DNA from 2 places in the Sedimentibacter sp. B4 genome. Region 2 is predicted to be linked to the other one. Evidence: a T-box and tRNA genes for the amino acid it is inferred to sense, from the RefSeq annotation. Region 2 holds a T-box; the other holds one or more tRNA genes.
What was found. A T-box is a leader RNA that pairs with one kind of tRNA and senses whether it is charged. The one in region 2 lies ahead of BN358_RS21175 (valine--tRNA ligase), so its partner is inferred to be a tRNA-Val.
Positions count from the first base shown of each region.

Region 1: it encodes a tRNA-Val, which carries the amino acid that the T-box ahead of BN358_RS21175 (valine--tRNA ligase) is inferred to sense. The anticodon was not compared.

Region 1 is NZ_CANG01000957.1:13,540-17,982, forward strand. It holds gene BN358_RS19670 (MATE family efflux transporter) at 1-68, opposite strand, end outside; gene BN358_RS19675 (argininosuccinate synthase) at 318-1,571, opposite strand; T-box leader at 1,826-2,033, opposite strand; gene BN358_RS19680 (thioesterase family protein) at 2,157-2,591, opposite strand; tRNA gene BN358_RS19685 (tRNA-Val) at 2,768-2,840, opposite strand; gene BN358_RS19690 (ABC transporter ATP-binding protein) at 3,127-4,443, shown strand, end outside.
Region 2 is NZ_CANG01000963.1:20,827-25,269, forward strand. It holds gene BN358_RS21175 (valine--tRNA ligase) at 1-2,223, opposite strand, end outside; T-box leader at 2,622-2,827, opposite strand; cobalamin riboswitch at 2,963-3,146, shown strand; gene BN358_RS21180 (ABC transporter substrate-binding protein) at 3,291-4,274, shown strand; gene BN358_RS21185 (iron ABC transporter permease) at 4,271-4,443, shown strand, end outside.

The DNA of each region.
Region 1 (4,443 bases), on a different contig from region 2:
GGATTTCCTTCAGTCATTGTTTTCATTGAAACTTCTTTAGAATTTTCACCTTTATTTTTTAATTCCACCCAATCACCTCCGTAATCAGTATAGTATACCACAATTTAATATAAATACAAATTACTAATATCCAAATTTTACAAATTTTTTCCATAAAAAAAGAGAATCTCCCAGTATAACTAAACCGTTAATTAATTCAACTATGTAGGGGAGGACCTCGTGTCCTCCGGTGGCTAGCCCCAATAGTTTGTGAAAAACCGGTTTGTCAATAATACAAGAAAAATTCTCTCTATTAGTTAAATCTATTTATTTTGTTATTACTCTTTAAACGTGTAAACAACTTCAGTTGAACCATTCTTATTGTTGTTCATTTCATTTAAAGCCTGAATTTTGTACGGCAGACTGTACAAGTGGATGAATCCTGTTGCATCCTTCTGGTCATACAAATCGCCTGTACTGAATGAAGAAATTGATTCGTTGTATAGAGCATATTTTGATGTCATTCCTGCAAACTTTATAGTACCCTTGTAAAGTTTAAGTTTAACAGTTCCTGTCACATTTTTCTGAGTTGTGTCTATGAATGCATCAAAAGCATCCTTCAGCCCACTGAACCACATTGCATTGTATACTAGCTCTGCATACTTGCTGCTGATTGTTTCTTTAAAGTGAGCTGCTTCTTTTTCAAGCACGAAGCTTTCAAGGTATTTGTGAGCTTCAATAAGCAATGTTCCCCCTGGTGTTTCATAAATTCCTCTTGATTTCATACCAACAAGTCTGTTTTCAAGAAGGTCAATGACCCCTATGCCATGAGTTCCGCCTACTTTATTCAATGCCTTAAGCATATCTTCCCCGTTTAATTTTTCACCGTTTAATTTGACAGGAATTCCCTCGTTAAATTCTATCTCAACATATTCGGCCTTGTCAGGTGCCTTTTCAACTGTGTTTGTCATCATGAGAAGTTCGTCAAAGTCAGGTTCATTTGCTGGATTTTCAAGCATGCCGCCTTCGTGACTTATATGAAGTATGTTCTGGTCGCGAGAATAAATTCTTTTCTTTGTTATTCCATTTAAATCAATTCCCTTAGCTTCTGCATAGTCAATTGCATCTTCTCTTGATGTAATATCCCAAATACGCCATGGAGCGATGATTTTTATGAAAGGATCCAGACTTGCAATTGCAGTTTCAATACGAACCTGGTCATTTCCCTTTCCTGTACAGCCGTGGGCAATGTATTTAGCGCCTTCCTTGTGAGCCACTTCAACAAGTTTTTTTGCTATCAATGGTCTTGCATAGGCAGTTCCCAGAAGATACTTCCCTTCATAAATAGCATTTGCCTTAATTCCCTTGTAAACATATTCTTCTACAAATTCATTTACCACATTTTGAATATAAACCTTGCTTGCACCTGAAGACAATGCCTTGTTCTTTACAAATTCCATGTCGTCTTCCTGGCCTACATTTACACAGCATGCTATGATATCTAAATTATCGTAATTTTCTTTTAGCCAAGGTATAATAATTGATGTGTCCAATCCGCCTGAATATGCCAATACTACTTTTTCTTTTTCCATTTCTTCCATCCTCCGATTTTTAAATCTAAAATTTTTAATATTTGATGAAGCATAATTATTCGTTAGTTGATTTTTAATAAATATTAATTTCTTTTGTAGAGCGCACTATAGGTTAGGGCATATCACAGTTTCGAACTCAAATTTTTCTGCTTACTGTCGCTCGAAAAAATTTGGTTCTCATTGCGTTTGACCTGCCGCCATTCTTTCAGAAAACCGCTGAAACAATGGGGTTAGGGCATAAAAAAATCTGCTAATAAAGAGGCAGTGTTGTCACCGCGGTACCACTCTTTTTTTAGACAGAATCGCTCTTTCATTTTAACGGTATTGAACCGTATTCTCATACTGCTACTTCTGAGAATCTTTTCATGGATTCTTTTCAATTAAATTTCACTGCCGAACTCACACTCTGTTCCGACTCGCTGATAGCTTTATTTAATTTACTCTTCCAATCATTAAATTATACATAATTGATGATTTTTATACGATTATATGATGCCGAATATGTTTTGTCAACCCTTATTTTAAAAATATTTTCAAAATTTATTATATTTATTCTATATTAAACTTTTTACATAAAAAAAGACGCTACGCGTCCATTTTAACTGTTAACCAATCTTTATATACATTTACTCTGCTGATTGCATCTTCAATAAGTTTTTCTTCCTTAACAATGGCTTTTTCTAATATACCGCTGCAGAATTCACCTTTGCAGTCATATCCTTCAAACGACATGCTCACTCGATTGTTTTCAATGCTTTCAACAGTCATTTTAAACATCACCTTTTCTCCTACCATTGTTGGATGCATGTGATTTGACTGAAAGTTAGTGACCACAGTCAAGTATTCAGAAGGAATAAATTTCTTCAGCATGATGCAAGATATTTCTATTACAGTTGCCAGTAATGAAGGCGTCGACATCAGGTTTTCTATTTTTACGGATTTTGTTATATACGAGTCTGCAGGGGTGACAACTTTTTCATATGTTGTAGACAATCCTACATTAATTTTATTTGTGATCATAAAACCTCCGAATGCAATAATTACTTTAATTAAATACTAGCAGATTCATAAATAAAATACAACAAAAATATTTTGATATTCAAATTATTTGTTATATTAAACTTTTTCCCTGAGGTTATTTGTCAATACTTGCTGTTTCAAAAAATAAAAAAAGATGTTTTTAAAACATCTTTGAATGGGAACTATAGGGCTCGAACCTATGACCCCCTGCTTGTAAGGCAGATGCTCTCCCAACTGAGCTAAGCTCCCACGACAATGACAATGTTACCATATTTTTATTAAGTTGTCAATTACATTTATGAAAATTTTTATTTTGCGTTTACGAAAATTTTTATTTTGCAGTTAAAAGCGTTGATTGAAAAAGTAAATTCAACCCCTTGTTTTATAAAGAAATGCATTGCAGTTTAAAGCAATAAAATTTAAAAATATAAATAAAAATTTCAAAATAATGATGCTTTTCTTTAATAATGTAAAAAGTGCTAGGAATTACAATTAAAAATAGTATAATATAAATATATCATTTTTGGGGGAAGCAATGAAGACAGTAGCAAAAGAGAACAGACCTTCAGGTCTCATGAAGAGCAGTTACATACGCTCATTTTACAAAAAGTACTTATTAAATTATATATTCGGAATAATAGCACTGGTGATTGTGGATGTTGTACAGACAAGGGTTCCCATAATTGTCGGCGAAGTAATCGACGGTGTAGATCTTGGCAGCTTTGATGCTGCGTTTATTAAAAGCTCTATATTAAAACTATTTGCAATAGCAGGAACAATCTATGCAGGAAGAATTTTGTGGAGATACTTCATATTTGGAACATCCAGGAGCATTGAAAGAGACATCAGAAATGACATGTTCAATCATCTTGAAAAAATGTCTGCCAAGTTTTATCATCAGCACGGAACAGGAGAAATCATGGCACACATGACAAACGACCTTGAGGCAGTAAGAATGGCCTTGGGCCCTGGTATACTAACTTTGTTTGACGTTGTTGCACTTGGTTCAATCACAATTTACAACATGGTAACTGAAATCGATCCCTTGCTTACAGTTGCAGCTGTTATTCCGCTGTTGCTTATTGCAATTTCTGTCAGATTTATGGGAAGAGAACTGCAAATCCGTTTTACAAAAAAACAGGAGTCATTTGCCGACTTATCCAATTATGTTCAGGAAAATCTGTCTGGTATTAAAGTCATCAAATCATTTGTACAAGAAGACAAGTCCATCAGTTCCTTTGAAAAGTGGAACAAGAATTCATATGACAAAAATATAAAATTAAGTGTCATTCAAACACTCATGCATCCTTTCATGCAGATGATATCAGGCATTGCATTGGCTGTGGCCATTGGATACGGCGGCTATATCACTATAAAGGGCAGAATAACCATAGGAGAATTTTCTGCATTCATTCAATACCTTGGAATGCTTGTATGGCCAATGATGGCAACAGGGATGACAATAAATCTTTTCAACACAGGAGCTGCTTCACTTGAGAGGGTTGAAAGAATCCTCAACGAGCCTGTGGAAATCACAGATTCCATAACAACTTCAGCTTTAGACAATTTGACCGGAAACATCTATGTAAAAAACCTCAGTTACAAGTATCCAGACACAGATAAAAATGTATTAAGCAATATCAGTTTCAGCGTTCAAAAAGGACAGACCCTTGGTATTATCGGAAGAACCGGAAGCGGCAAAACAACTCTTGTAAACCTCATGCTTAGAATTTTCGAGCCTGACAAAGGAACAATGTTCATAGGAGATAGTGACATCCTGGATATACCTCTTAATGTCCTTAGAAAAAACATAGGATATGTTCCTCAGGACAATTTCTTGTTTTCAGATACT
Region 2 (4,443 bases):
GTTACGGATGCTTCTTACTGCTTCCATTATGAATTCCATATTAGCTTCAGCCTTTTCAAAGTTTTCATTTTCTGAAGCCTTCGGCCAATCAGCTTTTATTAACCTTGAAGAAGTCTCAGGCAGGAATGACCATATTTCTTCAGTTATGAAAGGCATGAAAGGATGAAGGAGTTTCAGCATGTCTTTTAAAACTTTTATGAGAACAAACCTTGCTGTGTCTTTGTCTGTTCCTTCATCTGCGTAAAGTCTCGGCTTAACTATTTCAATGTACCAGTCGCAGTATTCATTCCAGATGAAGTCATAAACTCTCTGAGCAGCCATTCCAAGCTCAAATTTATCAAGGTTATCTGTAACTTCCTTTGCTGCCTTGTTCATTCTGGAAATAATCCATTTGTCTTCTGTCTTGTAGTTTGCTTTTGCAGTTTCTTCATCTATTAAATCGCCATCAATGTTCATGAGAACAAATCTTGATGCATTCCAAAGCTTGTTTGCAAAATTACGGCTTGATTCCAGCCTGTCATTGTTAAAGCGTGTATCATTTCCAGGTGAAATTCCTGTCATGAGCATGAATCTCAAAGCGTCTGCTCCGAACTGGCCAACAACTTCCAATGGGTCGATGCCGTTACCAAGAGACTTGCTCATTTTTCTTCCTTCAGCATCTCTTACGAGACCGTGAATAAATACATTTTTAAAAGGAGATTCTCCTGTCATTTCAAGGGCTGAAAATACCATACGAACAACCCAGAAGAATATTATGTCATAACCTGTTACAAGTACATCTGTTGGATAGAAATATTTGAAATCTTCTGTCTGGTTTGGCCAGCCCAATGTTGAGAATGGCCATAGACCTGATGAAAACCATGTGTCAAGAACGTCTTCGTCCTGCTTGATGTTTGTGCTGCCGCATTTAGTACATTTATGAGGAGCATCCTTTTGAACCATTATTTCTCCGCATTCCTGGCAGTAGTATGCCGGAATTCTGTGACCCCACCACAATTGTCTTGAAATGCACCAGTCTCTTATGTTTTCAAGCCAGTGAGTGTAAATTTTTGTAAAACGTTCAGGAACAAATTCAACTTCCTTGTTGTCTCCTGCTTTTAATGCAGGTTCAGCAAGAGGTTTCATCTTAACAAACCACTGGTCTGAAACTCTTGGTTCAACTATGTTGTGGCATCTGTAGCATGTTCCTACGTTGTGATCAGTACTTTCTGTTTTTACCATGAATCCATTTTCTTCAAGTTCCTTTACAAATTCCTTTCTGCATGTAAAACGGTCCATTCCTTTGTATTTTCCGGCTTCTTCATTCATTGTTCCGTCTTCGTTCATGCAGTTGATTTGTTCAAGATTGTGTCTAAGCCCAATTTCAAAGTCGTTAGGGTCGTGGCATGGAGTTATTTTAAGCGCTCCGGTTCCCTTTTCCATGTCAGGATACTCATCTCCTATTATTGGAATTTCTCTTCCAACAAGAGGAACTATAACCTTTTTGCCAATGAGGTGTTTGTATCTTTCATCATCAGGATGAGCTGCTATGGCAACATCTCCGAATATTGTTTCAGGTCTTGTTGTTGCTACAACAAAGTATTCGTCAGGATTTTCAACATATGGATATTTTACATAGTAGTATTTTCCCGGAATGTCCTCATGCTCAACCTCTGCATCTGACAAAGTAGTGTGACAGTCAGGACACCAGTTTATTATTCTGTTTCCTTTATATATGAGTCCTTTTTCATAAAGCTTAATGAAAAATTCAACTACAGCCTCGTTGCAGCCTTCATCCATGGTGAATCTTTCTCTGGACCAGTCGCATGAATTTCCAAGCTTCTTAACCTGCTGAACAATTCTTCCGCCGTATTCTTCTTTCCACTTCCATGCACGTTTTAAGAATTCTTCTCTTCCTATTTCTTCTTTTGTCTTGCCTTCATCTTTTTTAAGTCTTTCAACAACCTTTACTTCAGTTGCAATGCTGGCATGGTCAGATCCCGGAAGCCATAAAGCTTCATAACCCTGCATTCTTTTCCATCTTGTTAAAACGTCCTGCAAAGTCATGTCCAGTGCATGCCCCATGTGAAGCTGTCCTGTTATGTTTGGAGGCGGCATCACAATTGTAAATGGTTTTTTGTCTTTGTTAACTTCTGCTCTGAAGCAGTTTTCTTCCATCCAAATATCATAAATCTTATCTTCAAATTCTTTTGGATTGTACTTGCTTGGTATATTCGTTGTCATAACTAGTTCCTTTCCTTATATTAATATTAGTTTTATTTTTTGTGCTGGTTCTTGTTGCGTCTGTGCGGCCAATGGTCTGACATATCGCTGTCTCATTCATCAATAATTCTTTCAACACTGCTTGATTGAATCAACACAGCGCAGTTTCGTTCACCAAATTATTTGCTCCTCACGTCGCATAATTTTCGCAGTTTCATTCTTAAATTTGTCTGCTCACTGCCGCTCGCACAAATTTAGAATTCATTGCGGTTGAATTACCAACAATTTATTTCTCCCTACGGTCGAATAAATTGGGTAAATCATACGGAACTCATTGTGTCTGACCTACCACCAATTCTTGCTTCGCTATCGCTCGCAACAATTGGGTTAGGGCATACAAAAAGCGGGTGTTCTTATCCTAAAAGGACGAGAAAACCCGCGGTACCACCTAATTTCCATTTCTGGCTCTTAATTTTATAACGGCAACCCGTTTAATCTTACTGTTGTTTCAGATTAAATGCTCCAAAGCTACCTTCAGTCCACATGTTCTTATGAAATCTTTCAACCCATGGATTTCACTCTCTGTAAAGTTTATGAACCTACTCCTCTTCTTCATAGCAAAATATTTAATTACTTACCATAATATTAAAAATATGTTCTTTTGTCAATAACTATTTAAGCTTTTTGTATGCGTAAATTCATTTTTTCCAATCAATCTTCAATTGACAAAAATGCTTAATTATAATATACTCTACTCAATTAAACATCTTTCGATATTGGTGCGCGCAAGCGATAATAGGGAATTAGGTTAAAATCCTAAACAGTCCTGCTGCCGTGATGAGAGAGCGATTTTTATGCACATGCAACCACTGGATTCTTCTGGGAAGGTAAAAAATTGCTATGACCTCTGAGTCGGAAAACCTGCCAGTATTATTTGCGTAAATACCGCAAATGCTATGCTTTCCAGGAAGAAAAGCGATAGCAAAATAAATTGGATATTCACTCCAGCTGGTTGTGGTAATTTACGTTTCGTTTATTCGGAACGTTTTTTTATTGCAAAGGTGTTTAAAATAAACCGGAGGATTATTATGAAAAAGAAATTATTTACAATGGCATCAATACTTTTGATAGTCGCATCAATGACGGGATGTTCCAAATATCTGGCTCCTGAAAAAAAAGTGCAGGAACCAACAAACAAAACAGAACAGCAAACTCCAGATAAAGAGTCAAATGAACTAAGTCTCCCTACAACAGACAGGGCAGGCAATGAAATAACAATTCCTGAAGAAGTAAACAAAATAATATCCATGTCCCCTTCAAATACAGAAATTATTGTAGCATTGGGTTACGGAGACAAACTAATTGCAGTTGACAAATATTCCAAAGACATAGAAGGAATACCCGCAGATCTGCCTCTATTTGACATAATGAAGCCTGATGTTGAACAGCTCGTTGCCCTTGAACCTGACCTCGTTATTGCATCAGGAATGAGCAAGAGTGATGGAAGCGATCCTTTCAAGCCTGTGAAAGACTTAGGAATTTGTTTGGCATACATACCTTCAAGCGACAGCATGGAAGGAATATACGAAGACATAATGTTCCTGGCTAAATCCCTGAAGAATGAAGAAAAAGGAACAGAACTTGTTGAGGGAATGAAGACAGAAATAGCTAAAATCACTGAACTTTCTTCAAAAATAACAGAAAAGAAATCAGTTTATTTTGAAATAGCTGCTGCACCAAATCTGTACAGCTTTGGAAGCGGAGTATTCTTAAATGAAATGATTGAACTTATCGGTGCAGAAAATATATTTGCTGATCAGGAAAAATGGATTTCCGTATCAGATGAATCTGTTGTAGCAGCAGATCCGGACATAATACTTACAAATGTCAGCTACATTGAAAATCCAACTGAAGAAATAAAATCAAGAGCTGGATGGGATAACATGACTGCTGTTAAAAACAATGATGTTTATTACATCGACAATTCAGCAAGCTCTCTATCAAACCACAATGTTGTTAAAGCATTGAAGGAAATGGCAGAAGATGTGTATCCGGAAGTATTTAAAAAATGAAAACTAAAATAAAAGTAATTTTGTCCATCATTATATGCATAATAGTAATCATGATGGGCATCGGCTTAGGGAGCATTTATGTTCCCGGAAGCCACATTATTAATATAATAGCCGGCAAAACATTTGGATTACCACTTAATCCGGATGTGAAGGAAGTTTCCGTTTCAAT